DNA from 4 places in the Kitasatospora sp. NPDC088783 genome. Region 2 is predicted to be linked to each of the others. Evidence: riboswitches for the same ligand, from Rfam matches in the RefSeq annotation. Region 2 holds a riboswitch; each other region holds the start of a gene.

Region 1 (7,397 bases), on a different contig from region 2:
ACGGTGCGGCCGGTCGGCTGGGTGCCCGCCGCGCGCACCAGGCGGTCGATCTGCCGGTTCGCGCCGTCCGGGTCGCCGACCCAGCAGCCGACGACCTTGCAAGTGGGCGGGTTGCCGCCGGAGATCTGGCAGCTGGCCCAGAGTTCGGGCGGCGCGTCGGCGACCCACTGCTGCCAGGCGCCGAGCACCTGCGGGACGGAGCCGGCCGGGAAGGGCAGGACGAAGACGGTCAGGCCGGGCGCGGGCGGGGTGTCGAAGGTGAACCGGGTGACCACGCCGAAGTTCCCGCCCCCGCCGCCGCGCAGCGCCCAGTGCAGGTCGGGTTCGTGCTCGGCGTCGGCGGTCAGCACGCAGGAGTCGGCGGTGACGACCTCGGCGGCGGTGAGCCGGTCGCAGGTCAGGCCGTACTTGCGGGCCAGCACCCCGATGCCGCCGCCCAGGGTGAGGCCGCCGATGCCCACGGTGGGGCAGGACCCGCCGGGCAGCAGCCGGCCGGCGGCGGCCAGGCCCGCGTAGACCTCGATCAGCCGGGCGCCCGCGCCGACCTCGGCCCTGCCGTCGGGGTCGACCCGGACGGTGTTCAGCGCGCGCAGGTCGATCACCAGGCCCCGGTCCGGGATGCTGTAGCCGAGGTAGCCGTGGCCACCGCTGCGGGCGGCGATCGGGAGGCCGTGGCCGCGCGCCACGTCCAGGCAGGCCCGGACGTCGTCGGCGGAGGCGCACTTGGCGACCGCGCCGGGGAGTTGGCCGTCGTTCAGTTCGTTGAAGCCGAGCCGCGCCGTCCCGTACCCGGGGTCGGCGGGCAGCACCAGCCGGTCGCCGAGCCGTTGCCGCAGCGCCTGCCAGTCCGGCGGCGCGGCCCGCCACCCGCGTTGGCGGGGCGGGAACGCCCGCACCGAGCCCGCGTCCGCGCCGGAGGCCGGACCCGAACCCGGGCCCGAACCCCGGTCCTGCGCGCGGGCCGGGGAGACGCCCGCCGCGAGCCCCGCCCCCAGTGCTCCGCCCACGGTCAGAAAACGACGACGGTCCATTGTCACGACGCACCTTCCTCCCCCGCGCCGGGCGCACGGAGGCTCTGCGCCGATCGTCACGCCCCGCCCCGCCGCCGCCCGGCCGCGGCCCGCCGGAGTGCGTCCGATGGCCCAGCGCGCGTCCGCGCGCGCACGACGCCCCGCCGGGCTCCGCGCGCCGGGGGCTGCCGGCCGGAGCGCCGACCCGAGCCGGTGGACGCGCCGGGCAGCAGGCACAATCGCCGGTATGCGTACTCTTCTCGTCATCGGCATCGGCGCGGGCGACCCCGACCACCTCACCCTGGAGGCGGTCAAGGCGATCGGCCGCACCGACGTGTTCCTGCTGCTCGACAAGCCGGAGGAACGGCAGGACCTGATGCGGCTGCGGCGGGAGATGATCGCCGAGCACGGCCGGGCCGGGCACCGGGTGGTCGAGCTGGTGGACCCGGCGCGGGACCGGTCGGCGGCCGGGTACGCGGAGGCGGTCGAGGAGTGGCGGGAGCGGCGGGCCGACCTGGTGGAGCGGGCCGTGGCCGAGGAGCTCCCGGACGGCGGGACGGGCGCGCTGCTGGTGTGGGGCGACCCGTCGCTGTACGACAGCGTGACCGCCGTGCTGGACCGGGTCCTGGCGCGCGGGCGGACCGGGTTCGGGTACACGGTGGTGCCCGGCGTCAGCAGCGTCTCGGTGCTGGCGGCCCGCCACCGCACCACGCTGACCCGCACCGCGCGGCCGGTGCGGATCACCACCGGGCGGCGGCTGGCCGCCGAGGGCTTCGGGCCGGGCGCCGAGGACGCGGTGGTGATGCTGGACGGGCAGGCCGCGTTCACCGCCATCGACCCGGCGGGCGTGCACATCCACTACGGGGCGTACCTGGGCACCGAGGACGAGATCCTGGTCTCCGGCCCGCTGGCCGAACAGGCCGACCGGATCGCCGAGTTGCGGGCCGAGGCCCGGACCCGCAAGGGCTGGATCATGGACAGCTACCTGCTGCGCCGCACCGACGGCTGAACACCGCCCGGGCACCGGCTGACCACCGTCCGCCGTCCGCCGTTCGCCCGCGCGTCCCACGGACCGGACAGCTGCCGCACTTCGCACCGGAGAACGCCCGGTCCGTTCTACACTGGCCGCGCAACTGGTTCGCCCTGTCCGCCAGGCAGGGCGTCGCAAGAGGGAACCCGGTGGGAATCCGGGACTGCCCCGCAGCGGTGAGTGGGAACGACCGCCGTCATACGCACTGGGTCCGGACGGGCCTGGGAAGCGACGGCCAGTAGGTGCCCGGGAGCGTCGAGCCTCCCCGGGCGGGCCCGCGAGTCCGAAGACCTGCCCGTTGCCCGGGTGCGACCGTTCGCACCCGGTGACCGGTGACCTCGAGGGCGGGTCGGTACGGACACCAGGCGGGCAGGCGCGGTCGAGCGCGGCACCGCCCGGTCTCGGCACCCTTCCGCGCCTCCTGTGCACCGGACCCAGGATCAAGGCTCGCGAGGAGAGTCCCCTTGACTGCGAAGTCCGTAGCCGCGGCAACCGTCCACGGATACCCCCGCCAGGGCGGGAACCGGGAACTGAAGAAGGCCGTCGAGGGCTACTGGCGGGGCACCGTCACCGCCGACGCGCTGCACTCCACCGCCGCCGAACTGCGCTGCGCCAACTGGCGGCAGCTGGCCGGCGCCGGCATCACCGAAGTCCCCACCGGCGACTTCTCGCTGTACGACCACGTGCTGGACACCACGGTCGCCGTCGGCGCGGTCCCGCCCCGGCACCGGGCCGCGTACCAGGCCGACCCGCTGGACGGCTACTTCGCGATGGCGCGCGGCACCCAGCAGGTGGCGCCGCTGGAGATGACCAAGTGGTTCGACACCAACTACCACTACCTGGTGCCGGAGTTGGGCCCGGACACCGTCTTCGCCGCGCACTCCGCCAAGCAGGTCGGCGAACTGCGCGAGGCGCTCGGCCAGGGCTACCGGGCCCGCCCGGTGCTGCTCGGCCCGGTCACCTACCTGCTGCTCGCCAAGCCCGCGCCCGGCGTGGCCGCCGACTTCGAGCCGCTCACCCTGCTGGACCGGCTGCTGCCGGTGTACGCGGAACTGCTGGCCGACCTGCGGGCGGCCGGCGCCGGGTGGGTGCAGCTCGACGAGCCCGCGCTGGTGCAGGACCGCACCCCGGCCGAGCTGAACGCCGCCGCCCGCGCCTACCGGGAGCTGGGCGCGCTCACCGACCGCCCCAGGCTGCTGGTCGCCTCCTACTTCGACCGGCTCGGCGAGGCGCTGATCACCCTGGCCAAGGCCCCCGTCGACGGCCTGGCGCTGGACTTCACCGGCCCGGCGGCGGGCAACCTGACCGACCTGGCGGCCGTCGGCGGCCTGCCCGGCAAGCGGCTGGTCGCGGGGGTGGTCGACGGCCGCAACGTGTGGATCAACGACCTGGAGAAGTCCCTCGCCACCCTGGCGACCCTGCTCGGCCTGGCCGACACGGTGGACGTCGCCCCCTCCTGCTCACTGCTGCACGTCCCGCTGGACACCGCCGCCGAGCGCGACCTCGACCCGCAGATCGGCCGCTGGCTGGCCTTCGCCCGGCAGAAGGCCGCCGAGACCGCCCTGCTGGCCCGCGCCCTGCGCGAGGGCACCGCCGCCGTCACCGCCCAACTCGCCGCCAACCGGGCCGACCTGGCCTCCCGCGCGGCCTCCCCGATCACCCGCGACCCGGCGGTCCGGGCCAGGGCCGCCGCCGTCACCGAGGCCGACATCCGCCGCGACGCCCCGTACGCCGTCCGCGCCGCGGCGCAGAAGGCCCGGCTCGGCCTGCCGCTGCTGCCCGCCACCACCATCGGCTCCTTCCCGCAGACCGCCGAACTGCGCTCCGACCGCGCCGAGTTGAACGCCGGACGGATCGACGCGGCGGACTACCGCAAGCGGATGGAGGCCGAGGTCCGCGAGGTGGTCGCCTACCAGGAGCGGGCGGGCCTGGACGTGCTGGTGCACGGCGAGCCCGAACGCAACGACATGGTGCAGTACTTCGCCGAGCAGCTCACCGGCTACCTGGCCACCCGGCACGGCTGGGTGCAGTCCTACGGCACCCGGTACGTGCGTCCGCCGGTGCTGGCGGGCGACATCTCCCGCCCGCACCCGATGACAGTCGACTGGTACCGCTTCGCGCAGGGCCTCACCGACCGCCCGGTCAAGGGCATGCTGACCGGCCCGGTCACCATGCTGGCCTGGTCGTTCGTCCGCGACGACCAGCCGCTGGCCGACACCGCCCGGCAGGTCGCCCTCGCCCTGCGCGACGAGGTGGCGGACCTGGAGGCGGCGGGCGCCGCCGTGATCCAGGTCGACGAGCCCGCGCTGCGCGAGACGCTGCCGCTGCGGCGCTCCGGCTGGCCCGCGTACCTGGACTGGGCCACCGACGCGTTCCGGCTCACCACCTCCGGGGTCCGCGCCGACACCCAGGTCCACACCCACATGTGCTACGCCGAGTTCGGCGACATCCTGCGCGCCATCGAGGAGTTGGACGCGGACGTGATCTCGCTGGAGGCCGCCCGCTCGCACATGCAGGTGGCGCGCGAACTCGCCGAGGCGGGCTACCTCGCCGAGGTCGGCCCGGGCGTGTGGGACATCCACTCCCCGCGCGTCCCCTCCCCCGAGGAGGCGCTGGAACTGCTGCGGGCCGGGCTGGCCGCGATCCCCGCCGAGCGCCTCTGGGTCAACCCGGACTGCGGCCTGAAGACCCGCGGCTGGACCGAGACCCGGGCCTCGATCGACAGCCTGGTCGCCGCCGCCCGCACCCTGCGGGCAGAACTGACCGGCTGACGTCCCGCCCGCGACGGACGGGCCCGGAACGCCGACGGGCCGGCACGCACCGCATGCGGTGCGTGCCGGCCCGTCGGGCGCGCCGCTAGCGGGCGGCGGGGGCCGCCGTGGCGGTCGGCTCGGCGGTGCGGGCCGGCTTGGGCAACAGGAGCCGCTCGGCCAGGTGGCCGAAGAGCAGGCCGAAGGACAGCCAGAGGGTGAGCTGGATGGCCAGGGCCGCGACCCGGAACTGCCAGAGCAGGGTGGCGGAGAAGTCCTCGGGGACTTCGTTGATCGCGGGCAGCAGGACGTACCCGAGACCGATCAACACGGCGTAGCCGAGCCCGGCCACGACCGTGGCGTTCCAGTTGCCCAGCCGCGGGGCGAGCTGCTTGCCGGCCACCACGGCGGCGACGGCGAGCAGCACGCTCAGCAGCATCATCAGGAAGTACAGGGTGGTGCGCTTGCCGATGGTGTCCGGGTCGCCCACCGACGGCGGATTGGCCGGGTACTTGAGGAACGGGACGAGGTAGACGGAGGCCAGCGCCGCGCCGGAGAGCAGCAGGGCGGCGGCCCGGGGGCCGAAGCGGCCGGTGCGGCCGAGGGCGAAGCAGTACGCGAGGGCGGCGATGCCGCCGAGCGCGATGCCGTAGACCAGGATGCCGGTGGCCAGGCCCGCGGTGGACTGGAGGGTGCGGCTGACCAGTTCCTCGCCGTGCTCGTGGCTGTGGGAGTCCTCGAAGGCGATCGCGGCGTCCACCCGGGGTTCGCCGAGCAGGTAGGCCACGATCAGGGCGAGGACGCCCGCGCCGAGCCCGGCGAGCATGCCGCGGACCAGCAGGTTTCTGACGATGTGGGAATTCATGTGCGCGGGTGCTCGCTTCTTCTGCCGGAGCGGATCAGTGGCAGGGGAAGCCGAGCAGGTGCCGGCCGTCGTGCACCCACTCGTGCACGCTCTCGCCGGAGAGCAGCGAGGTGGCGCCCTGTTCGGCGCCGACGAAGTAGAGCAGGGTGAGCAGCAGGATGCCGAAGAAGACCGCCCAGGGCGCGATCGCCTTGACGGAGAGGGGGGTGATGGCCGGCGTGGCGGCGGGCGCTATGGGGTGAGCCATGGCCGTGTGACCTCCTTGCGGGAACTCGCGTCCCGGTCGTGTGGAGCAGGGTCGACGGAGGCGGGTCTGACTTCCCGTCGGCCGCCTGGGCGGCTCCGGGTTCACAGTGGCGCGACCGTGCCGGGCTCTCACCGGACTTCCACGCACCGTCGTTGATGTGGACTTGTTCGCCGAGAAGGTACCGTTCCCGGGCGGGCCCCGCCAGGGGCGCGGCACGCCATGCTACCAATGCGTGCACGAATGGTCCCCGGGAGGGAGGCGCTGTGGAGCTCCGGGTGATGTTGGTCGCACCGGCACCCGCCGGGTCGACGGCGGGCCGCCCCCCGACGCCCGGACGGTGTGCGCACGGTCGGTGCACGTCCGACCGGTGCACGTCCGACCGGCGCGCGTACGGCCGGTGGGTGCCCGGCCGGTGCGCGTCCGGCCGGTGGGCGGCATGACCACGGGAGTCCGAACGGTCCGGGTGGCCCTGATCGCCCCGGCGCTCGGCGCGGAGCTGCGCGGGGCGCGGTTCGGGGACGACCACCCGCTGACGGAGGCCGAACTGGCCCCGGCCCGCGCCCTCGCCGCGCCCCGGGCCGACCGCGTCCTGTCCGCGCCCTCTCCGCGCTGTCGGCAGACCGCCGGGGCGCTGGGCCTGGTTCCGGACGCTGTCGAGCCCGCGCTGGCGGACCTGGACGCGGGCGCCTGGCGCGGCCGTCCGCTCGCCGAACTCGCCGCCGCCGAACCGCGGTCGCTCGCCGCCTGGCTGTCCGACCCGGGCTTCGCCCCGCCCGGCGGCGAGTCCGTCACCGCCCTGCTGGCCCGGGTCGGCCGCTGGCTGGACGCCCTGCCCGCCGACACCGGCCACCTGCTGGCCGTCGCCGAACCGGCCGCCGTCCGGGCCGCCGTGGTGCACGCCCTGGCCCTGCCGCCCGCCGCGTTCTGGCGCCTGGACGTCGCCCCCCTCACCGCCACCCACCTCAGCGGACGCGCCGCCCGCTGGAACCTGCGCTGCGGCGCCCCCCTGACCGCAGCCACCTGACGGGCCATCAACTCCCTTGTCCACCAGGGGGAGTGACGACCTTCGTCCACCGCGCCGGGCATTCGGCCGGCCACCCTTCCCGCCGACCCGCACGGCCCGACCGCCCATCCGGCGCGCCGCCACCCCCCGCGCCACCCGGCGCGGCCGGTCAGGCGGTGCGCCCGGCGGTCGACCCCGCGGGTGCACCGGATCGGCCGGATCGGGCCGGTGCGCCGCCTAACGCCCCCGAACCGTGACCTGACCGCGCGTCAATTCCCGCTCCGGTGCCGTATTGTCGCCGTCCTCAGCCGTCCTCAGCCGGACGCGGCCGTATCCGCCGTTCCGGGCGGGGGGACGTCCGGCCGTACGGGTCGGCGGGAACGACGGGAGGGACACGGGTGCGGACGCGGACACGGTCGACGGCGGTGCTTCCGACGGGGTGCGGCTGGTGACGGCCGTGGACGGCCTCCCGCCGGCGGCTGCCGAACCGGG
Region 2 (7,397 bases):
CGCGCGCTGAGGTTCCGCCGGTCCTGAGTCGGTTGCACGCGCGCTGAGGTTCCGCTGCGCGGCGAGGGGCGGAGGGGGTTGGAGGCGGTCGCCGCCCCGGGCCGTGCGGTCGCGGGTGTGCGGGGGTCAGCTCTCGGTGAAGTAGTGGTCCTGGTCGAGGTCGTCGAGCAGGCCCGGGTGCCGGGGCTGCCAGTCGAGCAGGGTGCGGGTGGCTTCGGAGGAGGCGGGCAGGTCGAGGGGGACGAGGCGGGCGAGGAAGCCGAAGTGTTCGGCGGCGCGGTCCTCGGGGACGGGGGCGGTGGGGACGCCGAGGCGGATGCCGATGCGTTCGGCGATCTCGCGGAAGGGGACGCCCTCGTCGTCGACGGCGTGCAGGCGGGTGCCGGCGGGGGCGTGTTCGAGGGCGAGGCGGTAGAGGTGGGCGGCGTCCAGGGTGTGGACGGAGGGCCAGCGGTTGGTGCCCTCGCCGAGGTAGCCGGAGGTGCCGGTGGCGCGGGCGATCCGGATCAGGGTGGGGACGAAGCCGTGCCGGTCGAGCGGGCTGTGGACGACCGGGGGCAGCCGGACGACGCTGGAGCGCACCCCGTCCGCCGCGGCGTCGACGATCGCCTGCTCGGCCTCGGTGCGCGGGGCGCCGGGGGCGACCAGGCTCTCCAAGGAGGGCCGGCCGGGCGTGTTGCCGCCGCCCGTCCCGCCGGTGCCGACCAGCGGCTTGCCGGTGCCCGCGAGCGCCTCGACCAGGACCCGGACGGCCTTCAGGTCGTCGGCCATCGCGCCCGCGTAGTCGCCCTGGGCCATCGCCTCGTGCTTGAAGGCGAGGTGGACCACCCCGTCGGCGGCCGAGGCGGCGGCCCGCAGGCCGTCCAGGTCGTCGAGGTCGCCGCGGCGGACGTCCGCGCCGAGGGCGGTGAGCGCGGTGGCGGAGGCGTCGGAGCGGGCCAGGCCGGTGACCCGGTGGCCGGCGGCGAGCAGTTCGGGGACGAGGGCGGAGCCGAGGTGGCCGGTGGCTCCGGTGACGAAGACGTGCATGGGGGTGGACCTCCGAGTGATGGGACCTTGTCCCGTCACCATAACGCGCGGAGCCCCGTGATGCGACCATCTCCCGTCACGTAGACTCCGTGCCATGGCCAGATGGGACCCGAACGCGCGCGAACGGCTGGAGCGCGCGGCGCTCGAACTCTTCGTCCACCAGGGCTACGACCGCACCACCGTCGCCGAGATCGCCGAACGCGCCGGGCTGGCCAAGAGCACCTTCTTCCGGCACTTCGCCGACAAGCGCGAGGTGCTCTCCGGCGGCGACGCGCTGCTGCGCCTGCTCGCCGACGCGATCGCCGCCGCCCCGCCCGGGGCCGGCCCGCTGGAGGCCGCCGGGGCCGCCCTCGCCGCCGCCGGCGCCCACGCCTTCACCGCCGAACGCCACCCCGCCGTCCGCGAGCGCCAGCAGGTGGTCGCCGCCAACCCCGAGCTCACCGAACGCGAACTCCTCAAGCGCGAGGCCCTCGCCACCGCCCTCACCGCGGCCCTGCGCGGGCGCGGCGTCCCCGACCCGGCCGCCGTCCTCACCGCCGAACTCACCCTGCTCGCCCTGCGCACCGCCCTCGCCCACTGGGCGGCCCGCCCCGGCCAGGACTTCACCGCCCTCGCCCTGGCCGAACTCGCCGCCCTGCGCGAGGCCGCCGCCGCCCTCTGAACCGGGCCGCCCGGCCTGTCCGAGCGCCCTGGGACAATGGACTCCTCGCGACCACCACGACCGAGGAGTTGACCGCCGGTGCCCGAGGGGCATGTGATCCACCGCCTGGCCAGGCGGAACGACGAGCTGTTCGGGGGGCGCCCGGTGCGGGTCTCCAGCCCGCAGGGGCGCTTCGCGGAGGGGGCCGCGCTGATCGACGGGCGGGTGCTGGACGAGGCGGAGGCGCACGGCAAGCACCTGTTCCTGGGCTTCGGCGAGCACTGGCTGCACGTGCACCTGGGGCTGTACGGGAAGTACGCGTTCGGGGCGGGCGAGGCGCCCGAGCCGGTCGGGCAGGTCCGGCTGCGGATGGTCAACGACACCGGGTACGCCGACCTGCGCGGGCCGACCGCCTGCGAGCTGCTCACGCCGGAGGAGAAGGCGGCCGTCCACCGCCGGCTGGGGCCGGACCCGCTGCGGGCCGGGGAGTCGGGGGAGGCGGCCTGGCGGCGGGTCTCCCGCAGCGGCAGCACGGTGGCCGCGCTGCTGATGGACCAGAAGGTGCTGGCCGGCGTCGGGAACGTGTACCGCGCCGAGGTGCTGTTCCGGCTCGGGATCAGCCCGCACCGCCCCGGGCGCGAGCTGTCCCGGGCCGAGTGGGACGCGATCTGGACGGACCTGGTGGCGCTGATGCACGACGGCGTGGCCGCGGGCCGGATCGACACCGTCCGCCCCGAGCACACCCCGGAGGCGATGGGCCGCCCGCCGCGGGTGGACGACCACGGCGGCGAGGTGTACGTGTACCGGCGGCACGACCGGCCCTGCCTGGTCTGCGGCACCCCGGTCCGCACCGAGGAGCTGGCCGCCCGGAACCTGTTCTGGTGCCCGCGCTGCCAGCGGTCCTGACGCCGCGTCACGGGCAAGCCTTGACGCAAGGTTGACCGGATCTTGGGCGAGGCCCCGGAACGCCGCTCCTATTGTCGGGTCCATGCCCGCTCTCCCGTTCCAGGACCGGCGCCCCGCCCCGGTGCTCCCGGTCCTGCCGTACCGCAAGCCCACCCGCGGCCGTGACTACTGGGTCCTGGACGACGTCCTCCCGGACCCGGACGCGGTGCGCGCCCGGCACCTGGCGCGCACCGACTGGGACGAGGGCTACCCGCACAAGCCGGAGTCCTGGCCGGGCCTGCGAGCCATGCCCGGCCTGGAGCCGGCGGAGCTGGCGCGGGTCGAGGAGCTGGTCCGGGAGGCCACCGGCGCGCCGCGGATCTGGGCGCTGGACGAGGCCGAGGGCGGCACCTTCAACCACAACTGCGTGCAGGTGGTGGGCGCCGGGGAGTGCGAGCCGCGCCCGCACACCGACTCCCGCTCGCTGTGCCGCTACGCCGCCGTGCTGTACCTCAACCCGGCCGTCCCCAAGCGCTGCGGCACCAGCTTCTACCGGCAGAGCCTGCCCGGCGGCCGGCTCGGCGGCAACAGCGTGGTCGCCCCGCACAACAACCTGGTGGACGCGCTGGGCACCCGCTTCGTCCCGCCGGACTCCTTCACCGAGGACCTGGCCGTCCCGCACCGCTACAACCGGCTGCTGCTCTACACCGCCAACCTGATCCACACCGCGACCGAGTACCACGGGACGGCGCTGGAGGAGAAGCGGATGACCTGCGTCTTCTTCTGGATGGCCTGACCGGTGGTCAGCACACCGCTGACCAGGCGTGATCTGCGCCACCCCGGCCCGGGTGCGCCCTTGCCGCGGCACCCGCGGCGGGCCTACGGTGGGCGGGCCGTGGTGCTCGGGAAGCCGGTGCACCGTGTCCGCCACGCGAGTGCGCGGCACGGGAGTCCGGAGCGGCCCTCGCCACTGTGATCGGGGAGTCGTCGGCTCCCACCCCGTGCCACTGGCCCCCGCGGCCGGGAAGGCCGGGCGCCGGCGCGCAACACCCCGTCAGCCAGGAGACCGGCCACGGCATCTCACGAAGTGATCCACGAGGTGCTGGAGCGTGATCCGCGGATGACCGCGCCCGAATCGACCCTGGCCGGGACCGGCCCGGTCGCCGTCCTGCCCGCCCTGCGCTGGCGGCGCGAGGACACCCTGCGCACGGCCGGGCTGATGGCGGTGATCCTGGCCCTGCACGCGGTGGCCTTCGGGACGCTGCTGTTCCTGGTGGTGCCGCACGACTACCGGGTCGGCACCCAGGTGTTCGGCGTCGGCCTGGGCGTCACCGCGTACACCCTGGGGATGCGGCACGCCTTCGACGCCGACCACATCGCGGTGATCGACAACACCACCCGCAAGCTGATGGCGGACGGCCGCCGCCCGGTCTCGGTGGGCTTCTGGTTCGCGCTCGGCCACTCCTCGATGGTGGTGCTGATGGCCGCCCTGGTGGCCGGGGGCGCGGCGCTGGCGGGCACCCTGATGGACGAGGACTCGACCACCCACCAGGTGCTGGGCACCGTCGGCACCACCGCGTCCGGCGCCTTCCTCTACCTGATCGCGGCGCTCAACCTGGTCGCCCTGCTGGGCATCTGGCGGGTGTTCCGGGCGATGCGGGCCGGGGAGTACGACGAGGCCGAGCTGGAGAAGCACCTGGACGCCCGGGGCTTCCTGGCCCGGCTGCTGAACCGGGCCACCCGCTCGATCAGCCGCCCCGGGCAGATGTTCCCGGTCGGCATGGTGCTCGGCCTGGGCTTCGACACCGCCACCGAGGTCACCCTGATGGTGATGGCGGGCTCCGGCGCGGCCTCCGGCCTGCCCTGGTACGCGGTGGTCTGCCTGCCGCTGCTGTTCGCCGCCGGGATGAGCCTGTTCGACACCCTGGACGGCACGTTCATGAACATCGCCTACCAGTGGGCGTTCTCGAACCCGGTCCGCAAGGTGTACTACAACCTGACCATCACCGGGCTGTCGATCGCGGTGGCCTTCGTGATCGGCACCATCGAGCTGGTCGCCGTGCTGCACGACAAGTTCGGCCTGACCGATCCCGTCACCGGCTGGATCGCCGGCCTCGGCCTGGACAACGTCGGCTTCGTGATCGTCGGCCTGTTCGTGGTGGTCTGGGCCGCCGCGATCGGCTACTGGCGGATCGCCAAGCGCTCCCGGACGTTCGGCGGCCCGCGGGCGGGCGCGTCCTGACGGCGCGTCAGCCGGCGGCCAGGATCAGCGTCCCGGCCACCGCGAGGCCCGCGCCCACCACCTGCACCCGCAGCAGCCGCTCCTTCAGCAGGCCGCGCGCCATCAGTGCGGTGACCACCGGGTAGAGCGAGGCCAGTACGGCCGCCACCGCCACCGACCCCAGGTGCGAGGCGGCCGCGTACAGGCCGTTCGCGGCCACGTCGGCCACCCCGACGGCGGTCAGCGCGGGCAGCGACCGGGCGCCCGCCGAAAGTCCGAGGGGCCGCCGGCGGGCCGCGGCGGCCAGCATCCCGGCCCCGACCACCGCGTTGGTCAGCCGCTGCACGCACAGCGTGAGCAGCAGGGCGCCGCCCGCGCCGGCGTGCGCGACCAGGGCCAGCACCGCCCCGAAGGCGAACGCCGCGCCCAGCGTCAGCACCAGCACCCGCCGGCCGACCGCGGGCCCGCCGCGCTGCGGGCCGCCCGCCAGGGCGACCCCGGCGACGGCCACCGCGATGCCCAACCCCTGGACGGCGCCGGGCCGTTCGCCGAGGAACAGGCCGACGCCGATCGGCACCAGCACGCCGACGGTGGCCAGCGGCGACACCACGCCCATCGGCCCGAGCGCCAGCGCCCGGTAGAACGCCAGCAGCGCGAACGGCCCGACCACGCCCGCCGCCACCGCGTACCAGAGGGCGGGGGAGGCCCCCGGCCAGCCGCCGGTGGCGGTCACCGCCGCCGCGAGCACCGCGGCGGCGGCCGACTGGGAGAGCACCACCACGGTCGGCGCGGGCACCCGCCGGGTGATCGCCCCGCCCCCGTAGTCGGCGACGCCCCAGAGCAGGCTGGCGAGCAGCGCGAACGCGGCGCTCACCGGAGGAACCGGCAGGCGGACAGCATGGTGGACCCCGCAGTACAGTCGGTGGATCTGTCGATGCCGCCGCAGCATAGTTCAACCTGCTGCACTCACCCAACCAGAATATTGGACTGCCCGTGCCGGACGCCGATCTCGTCACCCAGGCCCTCGCCCGCAACCTCAAGCGTCTGCGGCTCGAACGCGGCCACACCCTGGACGCCCTGGCCGCCCGCTCCGGGGTCAGCCGCGGCATGGTCGTCCAGATCGAACAGGCCCGCACCAACCCGAGCGTGGGCACCGTGGTCCGGCTCGCCGACGCGCTCGGGGTCTCGATCGCCCGGCTGCTCGACTACGACGAGACCTCCGCCGTCCGGATCGTCCCCGCCGAGCAGGCCGTCCGGCTGTGGAACGGCCCCGGGGGCGGCAGCGGCACCCTGCTCGGCGGCGCCGAGGCCCCCGGGCCGCTGGAGCTGTGGTCCTGGCGGCTGCACCCCGGCGAGTCGCACGCCTCCGACCCGCACCCGCCCGGCACCGTCGAGATCGCCCGGGTCGACGAGGGCGTGCTCACCCTCACCCTGGACGGCCGCGAGCACCGCGTCCCGGCCGGGGCCACCGCCTCCTACGAGGCCGGCACCGCGCACGGCTACCGCAACGACGGCGACGCGCCGTGCCTGGTCACCATGGTGGTCTCGGTCCCCCCGCCCGGCGCGTAGCCGACCGCCGACCGCCGACCGCCGACCGGACACGGGCGAAGGGCCCCGGGGAAGCCCCGGGGCCCTTCGCGTCCCGCCGTGCGCCGTCAGCCGCCGTACCTGCGCCGGTACAGCTCCACCCGGCCCTCGGTGTCCATCAGCCGGGCCCTGCCGGTGTAGAACGGGTGGCTCGCCGAGGACGTCTCGACGTCCACCACCGGGTACGTCCGCCCGTCGGCCCACTCGACCGTCCGCTCGCTCGCGGCGGTGGAACGGGTCAGGAACGACAGGCCCCCGGTCTTGTCGCGGAACACCACCGGACGGTAGTCGGGGTGAATTCCCTGCTGCATGACTGCTCCTCCTCGCTGTGTGTCGGTCGGTCTGGCCCTCCGGGCTCCCCGGGTGCCTCAGCGGGCCTCGCGGAACTCCACGTGCCGCCCGGCCACCGGATCGAACTTCCTCAGCACCATCCGGTCCGGGTCGTTGCGGCGGTTCTTCCGCGTCGCGTACGTGAACCCGGTGCCCGCCGTCGACCGGAGCGTGACCACCGGTCGCAGTTCGCTGCGTGCCATGCCCGCCTCCTCTCCGTCCTTCTCCCGGCAACGATTGCCGTTTTCATCAGGTCACAACACGGCCGCCCCGCCGGGCATTCCCCACCCGACGGCCCGCCCCGACAGGCGCCCCGGGGCCCCCGTTCGTAGGCTCGGAGCATGTCCGACGCGCACGCCGAACGACGCGAACGCCTCCGCGAGCACTGCAGCGCCTCCGGGGCCGACGCCGCGCTGATCACGCGCGCCGCCAACGTCCGCTACCTGACCGGCTGCCCGCCGCTGGGCGCCGCGCTGCTGCTCACCCGCGAGCGCGCGGTGCTCGCGGTGCCCGAGGACGCCGAGCCGGCCGAGGGCGGCGAGGGCGGCGAACGGCGGCTCGACCCGGAGGTCACCCGGCTGCCGGTGCCCGGCGAGGCCGACGCGGCGTGCGCCGCCGCCGAGGCCGCCGCCCGGCTGCGGGTGCGCGACCTGGCCGTCGAGGAGCACGACCTCACGGTGGCCCGGCACCGCGCCGTCGCCCGGC
Region 3 (7,397 bases), on a different contig from region 2:
GTCGGGCGCAAGGTCTTCGCCCACGCGAAACTGCGGCGGCTGCGCCGCGAGCACGGCATGAACCAGGTCGAGCTGGCGCACGAGCTGGGCCTCTCGACCAGCTACCTCAACCAGATCGAGCACAGCCGGCGGCCCCTCACCGCCGCGGTGCTGCTGCGGATCTCCGAAGTCTTCGGCGTGGAGCCGGAGTTCTTCTCCGAGGCGGAGGAGGAACGGCTCGCCACCGACCTGCGGGCCGCCCTCGCCGACGAGGCGTGCGGCCCCGCGGTCGCGGCGGAGGAGGTGGTGGAGGCGAGCCGGAACCATCCGGACGTCGCCCGGGCGCTGGTCGCGCTGCACCGCCGCTACCGGGAGGCCGTCACCCGGGTCGCCGCACTCGACCACCCGGGGGGTGCCGCCGCGGCGCTGGTGCCCGCCGAACCCCACGACCAGGTACGGGACTTCTTCTACGCGCACCACAACCACATCGCGGTCCTCGACGCGGAGGCCGAACGCACCGCCGCCGCCCTCGCCGCGGACCTGACCGGCCGCACGGCCGCGCTGGTGGCCAGGTTCGGCGCCCGCCACGGGGTGCGGGTGCTGGACGCCGACCCGGGCGACCGGGCCGAGATGCGCCGGTTCGACCCGGCCGGCGGCACCCTGCGCCTGTCGCCCTGGCTGGCGGACGGCCAGCGGGCCTTCCAACTCGCCACCCAGCTCGCGCTGCTGGAACACCGCCCGCTGCTCGACGCCCTGGTCGCGGCGGCCGAACCGGCCTTCACCTCCGCGCAGGCCGCCGACCTGACCAGGATCGGCCTCGCCAACTACTTCGCGGGCGCCCTGCTGATGCCGTACTCCGCCTTCCACGCCGCCGCGGAGGAACTGCGCTACGACGTCGAACTGCTCCAGGCGCGCTTCGGCGTCGGCTTCGAGACGGTCTGCCACCGGCTGTCCACCCTCCAGCGCACCGGCCGGCGCGGCGTGCCGTTCTCGTTCCTGCGCGCCGACCGGGCGGGCAACATCTCCAAGCGGCAGTCGGCGACCGACTTCCACTTCTCCCGGCTCGGCGGCACCTGCCCGCTCTGGACCGTCTACGAGGCGTTCTCCGCACCCGGGCGCATCCTCACCCAGGTCGCCGAGATGCCCGACGGCAAGCGCTACCTCTGGATCGCCCGGACGGTGACCCACGGCGGCCACGGCCACCGCGCGCCCCGCAGCGAGTTCGCCGTCGCCCTCGGCTGCGAACTGCGCCACGCCCACCGCCTGGTCTACTCCGAGGGGATCGCCCTCGACCGGGGGCGGGCCGCCACCCCGATCGGCCTGGGCTGCCGGATCTGCGAACGGACCGACTGCGCCCAGCGGGCCCGCCCCCCGGCCGCCGGCCGGCTCGCGGTGGACCCGGACCGGCGCACCCGGGTGCCCTACCCGGTGACCGGCACCGTCCGGCGGCCCGGACCGTCGTAGCGGGCGAGCGGGCGGATCAGCGCGTTGTGGGCGAGCTGCTCGGTGATGTGGGCGGTCCAGCCGGTGATCCGGCTCATCACGAAGATCGGCGTGAAGGCGGGGGTGTCGAAGCCCATCAGGTGGTAGGCGAGGCCCGCCGGGTAGTCCAGGTTGGGGTGGATGCCCTTGCGCTCCAGCACCGCCTCGCGCAGGGCGGTGTGCAGGGCGGCCAGCCGGACGGCCCGGGGGTCCGCCGAGCCCTCGACCAGCCGGTCGAGGGCCGCCTGCATGATCGCGACGCGGGAGTCGCCGTCCTTGTAGACCCGGTGGCCGAAGCCCATGATCTTCCGTTCGGAGGCGAGTGCCCGGTCGAGCCAGTCCGCGGCCCGGGCCGGGTCGCCGATCTCCTCCAGCATGTGCATCACCGCCTCGTTGGCGCCGCCGTGCAGCGGGCCCTTGAGGGCGCCGATCGCGGCGGTGACGGCGCTGTAGAGGTCGGAGAGGGTGGAGGTGACCACCCGGGCGGTGAAGGTGGAGGCGTTGAAGCTGTGTTCGGCGTACAGCACCAGGGAGACCTCGAAGCAGCGCACCACCTCGGGGGAGGGGACGGTGCCGAAGCACATGTGGAAGAAGTTCTCGGCGTACCCCAGGTCCGGGTCCGGCGCGATGGGGGCCAGGCCGCGGCGGCGGCGCTGGTCGGCGGCGACCACGGTCGGCAGCTTCGCCAGCAGGTTCAGCGACTTGGCGAGGGCGGGGGCCGGACGGCCGTCGTCCTCGGTGGGGTCCTCCGCGCCGAAGAAGCTGACCGCGGTGCGCAGCACGTCCATCGGGTGGCAGGTCTCGGGCAGCTTGGCCAGCAGTTCGGCGGTGGTGCGGTCGAGCGGGCGCAGCGCGCGCTCGCGGGCCCGGAACTCGCGCAGCTGGGCCGGGTCGGGGAGTTCGCCGCGCCAGAGCAGGTGGGCGGTCTCCTCGAAGGAGCGGTGCGCGGCCAGCTCCTGGACGGGGTAGCCGCGGTAGGTGAGGGAGTTGGTCTCCGGGAGGACGGTGGAGATCCCGGTGGTGTCGACGACGACACCGGCGAGGCCGCGGTGGACCCCGGGCGTGGTGGCGGGCATGGGTGAACCTCCGGTGCGTCAGGTGCCGGGCGGCAGGGTGAAGTCGAAGACGGCCGAGTCGAAGGCCGCGTACTCCCGGTAGCCGAGCAGCTCGTACAGCCGGGAGCGGGTCTGCATCCGGGGCAGCAGGGACTCCTGGGTGCCCTCGGCGGCGATGGTCCGCAGGCCGTCCTCGATCGCGCCCATCGCCAGGCGCAGCAGGGTGACGGGGTAGAGGGCGATGTTGTAGCCGAGGTCCGTCAGGGTGCGGGTGTCCAGCAGCGGGGTCCTGCCGAACTCGGTGAGGTTGGCCAGCAGCGGCACGTCCACCGCCGCGCGGAACGCCTCGTACTCGGAGAGGTCGGCCAGCGCCTCGGGGAAGACCGCGTCGGCGCCCGCGTCGACGTACGCCTTCGCCCGGTCGATCGCCGCGCCGAGCCCCTCGACCGCGCGGGCGTCGGTGCGGGCCATCAGCAGGAAGTCGGGGTCGCGGCGGGCGTCGACGGCGGCCCGGACCCGGCGGACCATCTCCTCCCGGGAGGTGACGGCCTTGCCGTCGAGGTGGCCGCAGCGCTTCGGGTTGACCTGGTCCTCCAGGTGGAGCCCGGCCAGCCCGGCGTCCTCCAGCAGTTGGACGGTGCGGGCGGCGTTCACGGGCTCGCCGAAGCCGGTGTCGGCGTCGATCAGCACCGGCAGGTCGGTGGCGCGGGTGGTCTGCTGGGCGCGCTGGGCGACCTCGGTGACGGTGGTGAGGCCGATGTCGGGCAGGCCGAGGTCGGCGGCGAGCACCGCGCCGGACAGGTACGCGGCCTCGAAGCCCAGGTCCTGGATCAGGCGGGCGGAGAGCGGGTTGATCGCGCCGGGCAGGCGCAGCAGCCGGCCGGAGGCGAGCTGTTCGCGGAAGGCCCGGCGGCGCTGGGCGGGGGTGGTGCGGGTGTGCAGCATCAGAACAGGCCCTTCGGCAGGGTCGCGTCGAAGGCGCGCACCGCTTCGGCGTCCACGGCCGGGAACAGCTCGCCGAGGTCGGCGGCCCCGAGTTCGGCGAGGCCGGCCGCGGCGGCGAGGAAGCGCTCCTGGTCGGCCGGGACGACGATCCCCTCGGCGAGGGTGCGGAACTTGCCCTCGTAGGCGGGCCGGTCGAAGGGCCGGGCGCCGGCCGGGTGGGCGTCGGCCACGCCCAGCTCGTCCTCGACGACCGAGCCGTCGTCCAGCGTGATCACCACGCGTCCGCCGAAGGCCCGGCGTTCCGGGTCGGGGTCGTGGTAGCGGCGGGTCCACTCCGGGTCCTCGACGGTGGTGACCTTCCGCCACAGCGCGACGGTCTCCGGACGTCCGGCCCGCTCGGGGGCGTAGGAGCGCTCGTGGTGCCAGCCGCCGTCCTCCAGGGCGACGGCCAGGATGTACGGGATCGAGTGGTCGAGCGTCTCGCGGCTCGCGGCGGGGTCGTACTTCTGCGGGTCGTTCGCGCCGGAGCCGATCACGTGGTGGGTGTGGTGGCTGGTGTGCAGGACGACCGAGCGGACCCGCTCCAGCGGGCCGGCCTTCCCGCGCAGCCGCCGGGCCAGGTCGATGACCGCCTGGGCCTGGTACTCGGCCGAGTACTCCTTGGTGTAGGTGTCCAGGATCGCGCGGCGCGGCTCGTCCGGCCCCGGCAGCAGCACCCCGTAGTCGGCGGACGGGCCGTCCAGCATCCAGGCCAGGAAGCCGTCCTCGCCCTCGTAGACCGGCGACGGCGAGGTCTCGCCGCGCATCGCCCGGTCCACCGCCTCGACCGCCGCCTTCCCGGCGAACGCGGGGGCGTACGCCTTCCAGCTGGAGATCTCGCCCTTGCGGGACTGCCGGGTGGCGGTGGTGGTGTGCACCGCCTGCTGGACGGCCTGGTAGGTGACCTCGGTCGGCAGCCGCAGCAGCGCCCCGAGGCCGCAGGCGGTGGCCGCGCTCAGGTGCGCGACGTGGTCGATCCGGTGCGCGTGCAGGCAGATGCCCTTGACCAGGGCGACGTGCACCTCGTACGCCGCGACGACGCCCCGCAGCAGGTCCGCGCCGGTGCGGCCGGTGTGCTGGGCGACGGCCAGCAGCGGCGGGACGTTGTCGCCGGGGTGGGAGTAGTCGGCGGCCAGGTAGGTGTCGTGGAAGTCGAGTTCGCGCACGGCGGTGCCGTTGGCCCAGGCCGCCCACTCCGGGGAGACCCGGGTGCCGCTGCCGAACACCGAGGCGCCCGGGAGCGCGGCCCGGTGCGCGGTGGCCTGGGCGCGGGCGACGGCGACCGGGCGGCGCAGCAGCGAGGCGACGGCCACCGCGGCGTTGTCGATCACCCGGTTGACGGCCGTGTCCGCGCAGGCCGCCTCCGGTTGCTCGGTGCCGGCGGCCACCTCGGCGAGCTTCCAGGCGAGTTGGTCCTCGCGCGGGAGGCGGTCGGCGCTGGGGTGGACACGGACGCGGTGCTCGATCACGGGACTCCTCGGAGGCGTCGGCGGCTGGGGTGCGCATGATCGAGACTGCCGGTCGGGCCGCGGGCGGTCCAGCAGGCCGAGCTGCGGAATCCGCACCCGGCGGACCGGTGAATCGGCGAATCCTGCGAAGAACCGGAGGCGCACCGCCGACCGGGGCGTCCGTCGGCGGGACGCGCGCGCCCTTGACCCGGCCTCCGGCGCCTCGCCATGATGGGCCGTCATGTTTCCCGACTCCGCCGTCGGGGGAAGTCCGGTCCGAATCCGGCGCTGACCCGCAACGGTAGGCCGTCGACGGCTGTCGACGGCGAGCCCGATCACCCGGTGGCGGAGGTGTACGTCCACTCCTCCCGTCGTGGTCTGCGGGCCGGAGCTCCGAGGGCTGAGCCGCCGCGCGCCACCTCCTCCGGGCCCCGCGCGCAGGTTCGGAAAGGCTCTCCATGACCGTGCTCCGCCGCCCCCTGCGCCTGCTCGCGATACCGGCGCTCGCCCTCGCGGCCACGCTCCCCGCGGCCGTCCCCGCCCGGGCCGCCCCCGCCCGGGCCGTCCCGCTCCCCGCCAGCACCGCCACCCTCCGGCCGGACGCCGCCGCCGCGGGCTGGCTGGCCCGCCAACTCGTCGACGGCGACCACTTCGAGACCGTCTTCGACGGCACCGCCTACCCCGACCAGGGGCTGACCGCCGACGCCGTCCTGGCCTTCGCCGCCGCCCACGGCTCCGACACGGCCGCCGCCCGCGCCACCGCCTGGCTCGCCAGGCCGGAGAACACCGCCGGCTACCTGGGCGACGGCACCACCGAGGCATACGCCGGAGCCACCGCCAAACTGCTGCTCACCGCCGAGGTCCGCGGCGAGAACCCGGCCGCCTTCGGCGGCGTCGACCTCCCGGCCCGCCTGCGCTCCCTCCGGACGGCCGCCGGCCGCTTCTCCGACCGCTCCCAGTGGGGCGACTACAGCAACTCCTTCGGCCAGTCCCTGGCCGTCATCGCCCTCACCCGCACCCCCGCCGGGGCCCCGGCCGCCGCCGTCGACTTCCTGGCCGGCAGCCAGTGCGCGGACGGCGGGTTCCCGGCCTCCTTCGGCCAGGCCACCTGCACCGCCGACCCGGACGCCACCGCACTCGCCGTCCAGGCCCTCGCCGCCACCGGACGCGCCGCGAAGGCCGCCGCCGGACTGAACTGGCTGAGCGCGCACCAGAACGCCGACGGCGGGTTCGCCGCGGCCGGGGCCACCGCCTCCAACGCCAACAGCACCGGACTGGCCACCCAGACCCTGCTGTCCACCGGACGCCCCGTGGCCGGGCTCAAGGGCTGGAGCGCCCTGGTCGAGCTCCGGCAGGGCTGCGCCGCCGACCCGGCCGTCCGGGGCGCGGTCGCCTACGACGCCACCGGCTTCGACCCGGGCAGCGCCGCCCGCGCCACCGCCCAGGCGGTCCTCGGACTGAGCGGCACCCCGCTGGTCGCCCTCTCCGCCCACGGCGCCCGCCCCGCCGCGCCCGTCCTCGCCTGCCCGGCCCGCTGAACGCCCTGACCGACTGGCCCCCGAAACCAAGGAGCACCCGCATGAGCGACACCCTCGCCCCCGCCCGTCCGGCCCGCCGCGTCCTCGGCTCGATCGCCGCCGCGACGGCGCTGACCGCCGGCCTGCTCGGCGTCTCCGCCGTCCAGGCCCCCCAGGCGCAGGCGGCGGCCTGCTCCGGCACCACCGGCGTCACTGTCGTGGTCGACTTCACCGCCCTCGGCGGCGGCATCCAGACCGGCTGCGCCCCGGGCGACCCGGCCAGCGGCCTGGCGGCGCTCACCGGCGCCGGGTTCTCGTACGCGTTCCACCCGCGCTACCCCGGCTTCGTCTGCACGATCAACAGCCTGCCGACGACCTGCACCAACCCCAGCGGCAGCGCGTACTGGTCGTACTGGCACGCCCAGCACGGCACCGCCTGGACCTACAGCAGCCTCGGCGCCGGGAGCTACAACCCGGCGCCCGGCGAGGTCGAGGGCTGGTCCTTCGGCGCCGGTGCGCAGCCGGGCATCACCGCGCCCTGAGCGGCGGAACGCCGGCGCCCGGTCCCCGGACACGGGGCCGGGGACGGGGCGCCGGACCGATCAGGGCGCGCTGGTCCGCCGCCGCCGCCGCCGTCCGACCAGCCGGTCGGCGAGCAGCCGGTCGGCGCGCACGACCGCGACCGAGGCGTCGAGCAGGCACTGCGGAACGCGTCGGCCCCCGGCCGGGGCCGGGCACACGTCGAGCACCGCCTGGCCGACCTCGCCGCCGTGGCCCTCGACCGACTCGAAGCCCCCGTCCGCAACCGGCTCCAGCACCCGCGGTACCGACCCGGCATCCTCGACGGTTCCACGGCCGGCACCGGCCCGAACCCCGACACCCCGAGCTCCCCTGACGGACCGAAGTCGGTCACGCTCGTGCAGGACCGAGCC
Region 4 (7,397 bases), on a different contig from region 2:
GCGGGTGGTGGGCGAGGAGCCCGACCTGACGAAGGGCACCGCCCGTCCGATCACCGTGGTCGGCAACCCGGTGCTGCACCGCGAGGTCAGGACCGTCACCGCCTTCGACGGCGAACTCTCCGCGCTGATCGACGACATGTTCCAGTCCATGTACGCGGCGGAGGGCGTCGGCCTGGCCGCCAACCAGATCGGCGTCGACCTGAAGGTCTTCGTCTACGACTGCCCCGACGACGAGGGCGTCCGGCACGTCGGCCACGTGGTCAACCCGGTCCTGGAGGAGCTGCCGGCCGGCCGCCGGGTGCTGGACGACGGCCAGGAGGGCTGCCTGTCGGTCCCCACCGCCTACCAGGAGCTGGCCCGCCCCGACTACGCGGCCGTCACCGGCCAGGACAAGGACGGCAACCCGGTCCGGGTCGAGGGCACCGGCTTCTTCGCCCGCTGCCTCCAGCACGAGACCGACCACCTGTACGGCTACCTCTACATCGACCGCCTCTCCAAGCGCGACCGCAAGGACGCGCTGCGGCAGATGGCCGAGGGCACCCCCAAGTACGCCACCGTCCCGAACGACTGACGCCGCGGCGGGCACGCGCGGAGGGCCGCACCCCGTCGGGGTGCGGCCCTCCGTCGTCGGTGGCGGGGCGGCCTAGAAGTCGTCGTCGAAGGAGACCGAGCCCTCGACGGCCACCTGGTAGGCGGAGACCCGGCGTTCGAAGAAGTTGGTGAGCTCCTGGACGTTCTGGAGCTCCATGAAGCCGAACGGGTTGGTGGAGCCGTAGCGGATCGGCAGGCCGAGGCGGGCCAGGCGCTGGTCGGCGACGGCCTGGAGGTACTCGCGCATCGACTCGGTGTTCATGCCGGGCAGGCCCTCGCCGCACAGGTCGCGGGCGAACTGGAGCTCGGCCTCGACGGCCTCCTCCAGCATCTCGGTGACCTGCCGGGCCATCTTGTCGTCGAAGAGGTCGGGCTCCTCCTCGCGCACGGTGTCGACCACCGAGAACGCGAAGTCCATGTGCATCGACTCGTCGCGGAAGACCCAGTTGGTGCCGGTGGCCAGGCCGTGCAGCAGGCCGCGGCTGCGGAACCAGTACACGTAGGCGAACGCGCCGTAGAAGAACAGGCCCTCGACGCAGGCCGCGAAGCAGATCAGGTTGAGCAGGAAGGCCCGGCGGTCCTCCTTGCTCTGCAGCGAGTCGAGGTGGTCGACCGCGTTCATGTACGTGAAGCAGAACTGGGCCTTCTGCGCGATGGAGGGGATGTTCTCCACCGCCGCGAAGGCGGCGTTGCGGTCCTCCGGGTCGGGCAGGTAGGTGTCCAGCAGCGTCAGGTAGAACTGGACGTGCACGGCCTCCTCGAACAGCTGCCGCGACAGGTAGAGCCGGGCCTCGGGGGAGTTGATGTGCTTGTAGAGGCTCAGCACCACGTTGTTGGCGACGATCGAGTCGCCGGTGGCGAAGAACGCGACCAGCCGGCCGATCATGTGCCGCTCGCCCTCGGAGAGCTTGGCGAGGTCGGCGACGTCGGAGTGCAGGTCCACCTCCTCCACGGTCCAGGTGTTCTTGATCGCGTCCCGGTAGCGGTCGTAGAACGACGGGTAGCGCATCGGACGCAGCGTCAGCTCGAAGCCCGGGTCGAGCAGCATCTTCTTCTGGTCTTCGGTGCTCACTGGCAGGCCTCGCAGGACTCGGGGTTCTCCAGCGAGCAGGCGATGGCGTCCTGCTCGGCCTGGGAGAGGGCGGGGGTCTGCACCGGCACGGGGGCGGCGGTGCGGGTGGCGCCGGACGCGGCCTGGGCGATCCGGGTCGCCGGGCGCGAGCGCAGGTAGTAGGTGGTCTTCAGACCGACCTTCCAGGCGTAGGAGTACATCGAGGAGAGCTTGCCGATGGTCGGCGCGGCCATGAACAGGTTCAGCGACTGGCTCTGGTCGATGTACGGCTGGCGGGCGGCGGCCAGGTCGATCAGCGCGCGCTGCGGCAGCTCCCACGCCGTGCGGTACAGCGAACGGACCTCCTGCGGCAGCCAGTTGAACTCCTGGATGGAGCCGTTGGCGTCGCGCAGCGCGTCCCGGGTCTGCTGGTCCCAGACGCCCAGCTCCTTGAGCTCGCGCACCAGGTACGGGTTGACCTGGAGGAACTCGCCGGACAGCGTCTCGCGCTTGAACAGGTTGGAGACCTGCGGCTCGATGCACTCGTAGACGCCGGCGATGGACGCGATGGTCGCGGTCGGGGCGATCGCCAGCAGCAGCGAGTTGCGCAGGCCGACCTCGGCGATCCGGGCGCGCAGCGCCTCCCAGCGCCCGGTCCACCGCGGGTCGGCGCTGCCGAAGTGGTCGACGTGCAGCTGGCCGCGGGCGGCGCGGGTCTCGCCGTACGCCTCGTGCCGGCCGAACCGCTCGGCCAGGTCGGCGGAGCGCTCGTACGCGGTGAGCATGATGCGCTCGGAGATCAGGGTGGAGAGGGTCTTGGCCTCGGCGGAGTCGAAGTCGATCCGCAGCTGGAAGAAGACGTCCTGCAGGCCCATCACGCCCAGGCCGACCGGCCGCCAGCGGGAGTTGGAGGTGCCGGCCTCGGTGGTCGGGTAGAAGTTGATGTCGATCACGCGGTCGAGGAAGGTCACCGCGGTGCGGACGGTGGCGTCCAGCCGGTCCCAGTCCATCGCGTTCAGCAGGTCGGCGGCGGTGGCGCCGGGGGCGACGTGCGCGCCCAGGTTGACCGAGCCGAGGTTGCAGACCGCGGTCTCGGAGTCGTCGGTGACCTCCAGGATCTCGGTGCACAGGTTCGAGGAGTGCACCGTGCGGCCGGGCAGCGCGGTCTGGTTGGCGGCCCGGTTGGAGGCGTCCTTGAAGGTCATCCAGCCGTTGCCGGTCTGCGCCAGGGTGCGCATCATCCGGGCGTACAGGGTCTGCGCGGGGATGGTGCGCACGGCCTTGCCGGCCAGCTCGGCCTTGACGTACGCCTCGTCGAACTCGGCGCCCCACAGGTCGACCAGCTCCGGCACGTCGGCCGGGGAGAACAGCGACCAGTCGGCGTCGGCGTTGACCCGGCGCATGAACTCGTCCGGGATCCAGTGCGCCAGGTTCAGGTTGTGGGTGCGCCGGGCCTCCTCGCCGGTGTTGTCGCGGAGCTCCAGGAACTCCTCGATGTCGGCGTGCCAGGTCTCCAGGTACACGCAGGCCGCGCCCTTGCGCCGGCCGCCCTGGTTGACCGCCGCCACGGAGGAGTCCAGGGTGCGCAGGAACGGCACGATGCCGTTCGACTTGCCGTTGGTGCCGCGGATCAGCGAGCCGCGGGAGCGGATCCGCGAGTAGGACAGGCCGATGCCGCCGGCGTGCTTGGAGAGCCGGGCGATCTGCGCGTACCGGTTGTAGATCGAGTCCAGGTTGTCCAGCGGCGAGTCCAGCAGGTAGCAGGAGGACATCTGCGGGTGCCGGGTGCCGGAGTTGAACAGCGTCGGCGAGCTGGTCAGGTACTCCAGCCGGCTCATCAGGGTGTACAGCTCGGCGACCTCGCGCACCGACTCCTCGGTGGTGCCGACCGCCAGGCCCGCCGCCACCCGCAGCAGGAAGTGCTGCGGGGTCTCGACCACCTTGCGGGTGATCGGGTGGCGCAGCAGGTAGCGGGACTGGACGGTGCGCAGGCCGAAGTACTCGAAGCGGTCGTCGCCCGCCTCGTCGATCAGCGAGTCGAACAGCCCGGCGTGCCCGGCCACGAACGCGGCGGTGGCGTCGCCGATCAGGCCCTCGGCGTGGCCCACGGCCACCGAGGAGGAGAACGAGGTGACGCCCTGGGTGGCGGCCTCGTCGCGGATCTCCAGCGCCAGCAGGCGGGCGGCCAGCTTCGAGTACTGCGGGTCCTCGGCGATCATCGACGCGGCGGCCTCCACGGCCAGCCCGCGCAGCTCGGCGAAGTCCGAGCCGGCGTGGCGGCCGCGCAGCGCGGCGGCGGCGACGTGGCCGGGGTCCACCTGGGGGAGGTCGGTGCTGCGGTCGGTGAGCAGCCGGAGCAGCGCCGCACCGGGGTCGGTGAAGGCGTCGGCGGATCCCTGGGACGGCAGGGTGACTGAGGCGGCGACGGTCAAGGCGCACTCTCTCCTGTGGCGGCGGACGTGGCTCGGGGTGTCCGGCACCGCACGCGGCCAGGGGAGGGCGGCACGAAGGAACGAGAACGCGTTCCGGCGCGCGAAGACCACCCCCGGTCCGCCCGCGAGACCGGACGGCAAAGCTGTGCTGCATGGCGTCTGCGGGGATGCCGTGTCGCACACCGTCGGCAGGTCCTCGGACTGCGCGGGCGTCGCAGCAACCCGCTCACCGTTGCGGGGCAGTCCCGGATTCGCACCGGATTCCCCTGCGTCGACAGCGAGAGTGAGCATACATGTTGTGGTGGCTGGAACTGGAAGCACCAGATGTAGTAGCGCGTGTCGCGTCGGCGGTGCCGCGCGTAGACAACGAAACCGTCCGCGAACCGTCCGCCGACCGCCCACGAACCGTCCGCCGACCGCCCACGAACCGTCCGCGAACCGCCCACTGACGGCCCGTGGGCCCGCCCGCGGACGGCCCGCGGACGGCTTCGGGTCCGGGCTCGGGGCCCTGCTCGGGCCCGCCCTCAGAACCGCGTCGTGTAGACCCACAGGTCCGTGCCGGGCGCCGCCGACCAGTCCCGCGCGGGGCTGCGGACGAAGCCCAGGGCGTCGTAGATCCGGTGCGCGGCGGTCATCGACGGCCGGGTGGAGAACGCCATCCCGGCCAGCCGCAGTTCCCGGCTGCGCGCGATCGAGGCCCGCACCAGGGCCCGGCCGACGCCGCGCCCGCGGGCCGCCGCGCCGACCGCGAGCATCCGGATCTCGCCCTCGTCGGGGTGCGCGACGTCCGCCCACGCGGTGCCGCCGGGCGCGAAGGTCACGCAGCCGAGCACCGCCCCGCCGTCGTCGACGGCGACCAGGAGCTCGGCCTCCCGGTTGCGGCGGGCGGCGTCGCGGAGGAGTGCGGCGTAGGGGGAGTCGGGGCGGGTGTGGCCGTCGCCGACGAAGGCTTCGACGCTGACCTCCCCGGCTCCGGCGAGGTCGCGGTCGAGGGCGCGGCGGACGGTCGGGGAGCGCATCCGGACAGTGTGCCGGACGGCCGACGGCGCGGGTCGGCCAGGTCCGGGTCGAACGGGTAGCCGCCCGGCCGGTGCACGTCGTCGCGGCCGTGCCGGCCGTTGCGGTCCAGGTCGCGGCCGACCAGGACGCCGAGGAGTCCGAAACTGCCGAGGAGGCCCAGCAGGGCGAGTGCGGTGGTCATGCCTCCACTGTCCGCGCCCGGCCGGGGCCGGACGAGTGGCAGGAACGCACCATTGCCACGAAATCCTGCCACTGCCATGCTGGCCGGATGCGGAAGCTGGAGAACGTCGCCGTCGTGGTGCTGGAGGAGGTCCACCCCTTCGAACTGGGGGTGGCCTGCGAGGTGTTCGGCCTGGACCGGAGCGAGAGCGGCCTGCCGGTCTACGACTTCGCCCTGGTCGGCGACCGCCCCGGCCCGATGCGCACCCACTCCGGCTTCACCGTCGACGTCCCGCACGGCCCCGAGCGGATCGCCGGGGCCGACCTGGTGATCGCCACCGCCACCGGCATCCGCGCGCACTACCCCGAGGAGGTCTGCGCGGCGCTGCGGGCCGCCCACGACCGCGGCGCCCACCTGCTGTCGATCTGCTCCGGCAGCTTCCTGCTCGGCGCGGCCGGCCTGCTCGACGGCCGCCGCTGCACCACCCACTGGCGCTACGCCGACCTGATGGCCGAGCGCTTCCCGCTGACCACCGTCGAACCCGGCGTGCTGTACGTGGACGACCACCCGGTGATCACCTCGGCCGGCACCGCCGCGGGCATCGACGCCTGCCTGCACCTGGTCCGCAAGGTGCAGGGCGCCGAGGTGGCCCGGGCGATCGCCCGCCGGATGGTGGTCGCCCCGCACCGGGACGGCGGCCAGGCCCAGTTCATCAACCGGCCGGTGCCCGAGGGCGGCGGCGAGTCGCTGGCCGGGGTGCTGGAGTGGATGCGCCGCCACCTCGACCGGGAGACCGGCGTCGACCAGCTCGCCCGGCTCGCCCACATGTCGCCGCGCACCTTCGCCCGCCGCTTCCGGGAGGAGACCGGCACCACCCCGCACCGCTGGCTGACCGGCCAGCGGGTGCTGCTCGCGCAGCACCTGCTGGAGTCCACCGGCGAGAGCGTGGACGCCATCGCCACCCGCTGCGGCTTCGGCAACGCCGCCACCCTGCGACACCACTTCGGCCGCCGCCTGGGCACCACCCCGCAGGCCTACCGCCGGGCCTTCGGCGGCCCGCGCCGCACCGCCGGGCCGCAGTACCAGGACGCCTGACCGGGGCACGGCGGGGGAGCCGGAACGGGGGCTGGAACGAGGGACCGGGCCACGGACACCGGGCTGCGCCGGCAGGCGTCCGGGCCCGGGGTGCCTGTGCCGGGGGTCGCCCGCCCGAGTCGGCCGCGGGCGCTCGCGGCCCCGTGGCGGGGGCCAGGTCGGGGGTCGGGCTGCTGTGGTGCCGGGCTGCGACGGCAGGGCGTCCGGGCCCGGGGTGCCGGCGTGGGGCTGCGGTCAGGTCGAGAGGTGGTCGGTGCGGTTCCAGCCGGTCGGGCGCAGCCGTCCCTCGTGGGACCGCCACGTGCTGGTCGAGCAGTTCGCCACCGGGAGCAGGGCCAGCAGCTCCCGCTCGGTCGGCCGGTCCAGGACGTGGCGCAGCATCAGCACCGTGCAGTCGTGCGCCACCACCAGCACCGACCGGCCGGCCTCCTCCGCGCACAGGTCGCGCAGCAGGTCGCGGACCCGCAGGGCCACGTCCAGCCAGGACTCGCCGCCCGGCGGCCGGTAGTACAGCTCGCCCATCCGCCGCCGCCGGGCCGCCTCCGCGGGGTGGTCGCGTTCGATCGCGGCCTTGGTGAGCATCTCCAGCACGCCCAGCTCGCGGTCCCGCAGCCGCTCGTCGTGGCGCACCGCCAGCCCCACCTGGACGGCTCCCAGCCCGGACGCCTGGGCCAGCGCGATCCGGGCGGTCTCGGCGGTGCGCACGTACGGGGAGCACCACACCGAGCGCGGCCGGTCGGCGGGCGGCAGTTCGGCCCACCAGCGGCCCAGGTCGCGGGCCTGGTCCTGGCCGTGCAGGGAGAGCGGGATGTCGGCGTCCCGGCAGGTGATCGGGACGGAGAGCGCCCCGCTGGCGTCCGCGTGCCGGAACTCCACGTTGGCGGTGGACTCGCCGTGCCGGGTGGCGATCAGGACCGAGGGCAGTCTCGGTCCGGCGTCCGGCTGCTGCGCCTCCGGACGGTGCCCGTTGCGTACCGTGGTGAGGTCGGTCATGGCGGTGGCTCCCCGTGGTCGGTGGCGCGGGCGAGTGGACCCGTCTCCCCCGGTC

The links. Region 2 has a riboswitch for cobalamin ahead of ACIP60_RS28550 (HoxN/HupN/NixA family nickel/cobalt transporter). Riboswitches for the same ligand answer to the same signal wherever they lie in the genome.
Region 1: another riboswitch for cobalamin. It lies ahead of metE (5-methyltetrahydropteroyltriglutamate--homocysteine S-methyltransferase); the one in region 2 lies ahead of ACIP60_RS28550 (HoxN/HupN/NixA family nickel/cobalt transporter).
Region 3: another riboswitch for cobalamin. It lies ahead of ACIP60_RS06560 (prenyltransferase/squalene oxidase repeat-containing protein); the one in region 2 lies ahead of ACIP60_RS28550 (HoxN/HupN/NixA family nickel/cobalt transporter).
Region 4: another riboswitch for cobalamin. It lies ahead of ACIP60_RS09635 (ribonucleoside-diphosphate reductase subunit alpha); the one in region 2 lies ahead of ACIP60_RS28550 (HoxN/HupN/NixA family nickel/cobalt transporter).

What each region holds. Positions count from the first base shown of each region.
Region 1 covers NZ_JBIVKJ010000005.1:40,939-48,335, reverse strand. Annotated here, with positions in the region: gene ACIP60_RS16060 (FAD-binding oxidoreductase) at 1-1,007, opposite strand, end outside; gene cobF (precorrin-6A synthase (deacetylating)) at 1,258-2,019, shown strand; cobalamin riboswitch at 2,128-2,354, shown strand; gene metE (5-methyltetrahydropteroyltriglutamate--homocysteine S-methyltransferase) at 2,505-4,811, shown strand; gene ACIP60_RS16045 (CbtA family protein) at 4,897-5,655, opposite strand; gene ACIP60_RS16040 (CbtB-domain containing protein) at 5,690-5,902, opposite strand; gene ACIP60_RS16035 (histidine phosphatase family protein) at 6,339-6,926, shown strand; gene ACIP60_RS16030 (two-component system response regulator) at 7,354-7,397, shown strand, end outside.
Region 2 covers NZ_JBIVKJ010000012.1:74,045-81,441, reverse strand. Annotated here, with positions in the region: gene ACIP60_RS28570 (SDR family oxidoreductase) at 127-1,029, opposite strand; gene ACIP60_RS28565 (helix-turn-helix domain-containing protein) at 1,124-1,690, shown strand; gene ACIP60_RS28560 (Fpg/Nei family DNA glycosylase) at 1,769-2,575, shown strand; gene ACIP60_RS28555 (DUF6445 family protein) at 2,658-3,350, shown strand; cobalamin riboswitch at 3,434-3,644, shown strand; gene ACIP60_RS28550 (HoxN/HupN/NixA family nickel/cobalt transporter) at 3,675-4,796, shown strand; gene ACIP60_RS28545 (EamA family transporter) at 4,804-5,649, opposite strand; gene ACIP60_RS28540 (helix-turn-helix domain-containing protein) at 5,769-6,344, shown strand; gene ACIP60_RS28535 (type B 50S ribosomal protein L31) at 6,431-6,673, opposite strand; gene rpmG (50S ribosomal protein L33) at 6,731-6,895, opposite strand; gene ACIP60_RS28525 (aminopeptidase P family protein) at 7,034-7,397, shown strand, end outside.
Region 3 covers NZ_JBIVKJ010000002.1:475,911-483,307, forward strand. Annotated here, with positions in the region: gene ACIP60_RS06540 (short-chain fatty acyl-CoA regulator family protein) at 1-1,443, shown strand, start outside; gene ACIP60_RS06545 (bifunctional 2-methylcitrate synthase/citrate synthase) at 1,401-2,537, opposite strand; gene prpB (methylisocitrate lyase) at 2,556-3,461, opposite strand; gene ACIP60_RS06555 (MmgE/PrpD family protein) at 3,461-4,969, opposite strand; cobalamin riboswitch at 5,177-5,310, shown strand; gene ACIP60_RS06560 (prenyltransferase/squalene oxidase repeat-containing protein) at 5,407-6,486, shown strand; gene ACIP60_RS06565 (hypothetical protein) at 6,528-7,007, shown strand; gene ACIP60_RS06570 (hypothetical protein) at 7,068-7,283, opposite strand.
Region 4 covers NZ_JBIVKJ010000003.1:242,617-250,013, reverse strand. Annotated here, with positions in the region: gene def (peptide deformylase) at 1-571, shown strand, start outside; gene ACIP60_RS09640 (ribonucleotide-diphosphate reductase subunit beta) at 644-1,639, opposite strand; gene ACIP60_RS09635 (ribonucleoside-diphosphate reductase subunit alpha) at 1,660-4,074, opposite strand; cobalamin riboswitch at 4,244-4,382, opposite strand; gene ACIP60_RS09630 (GNAT family N-acetyltransferase) at 4,599-5,093, opposite strand; gene ACIP60_RS09625 (helix-turn-helix domain-containing protein) at 5,363-6,349, shown strand; gene ACIP60_RS09620 (histidine phosphatase family protein) at 6,584-7,342, opposite strand.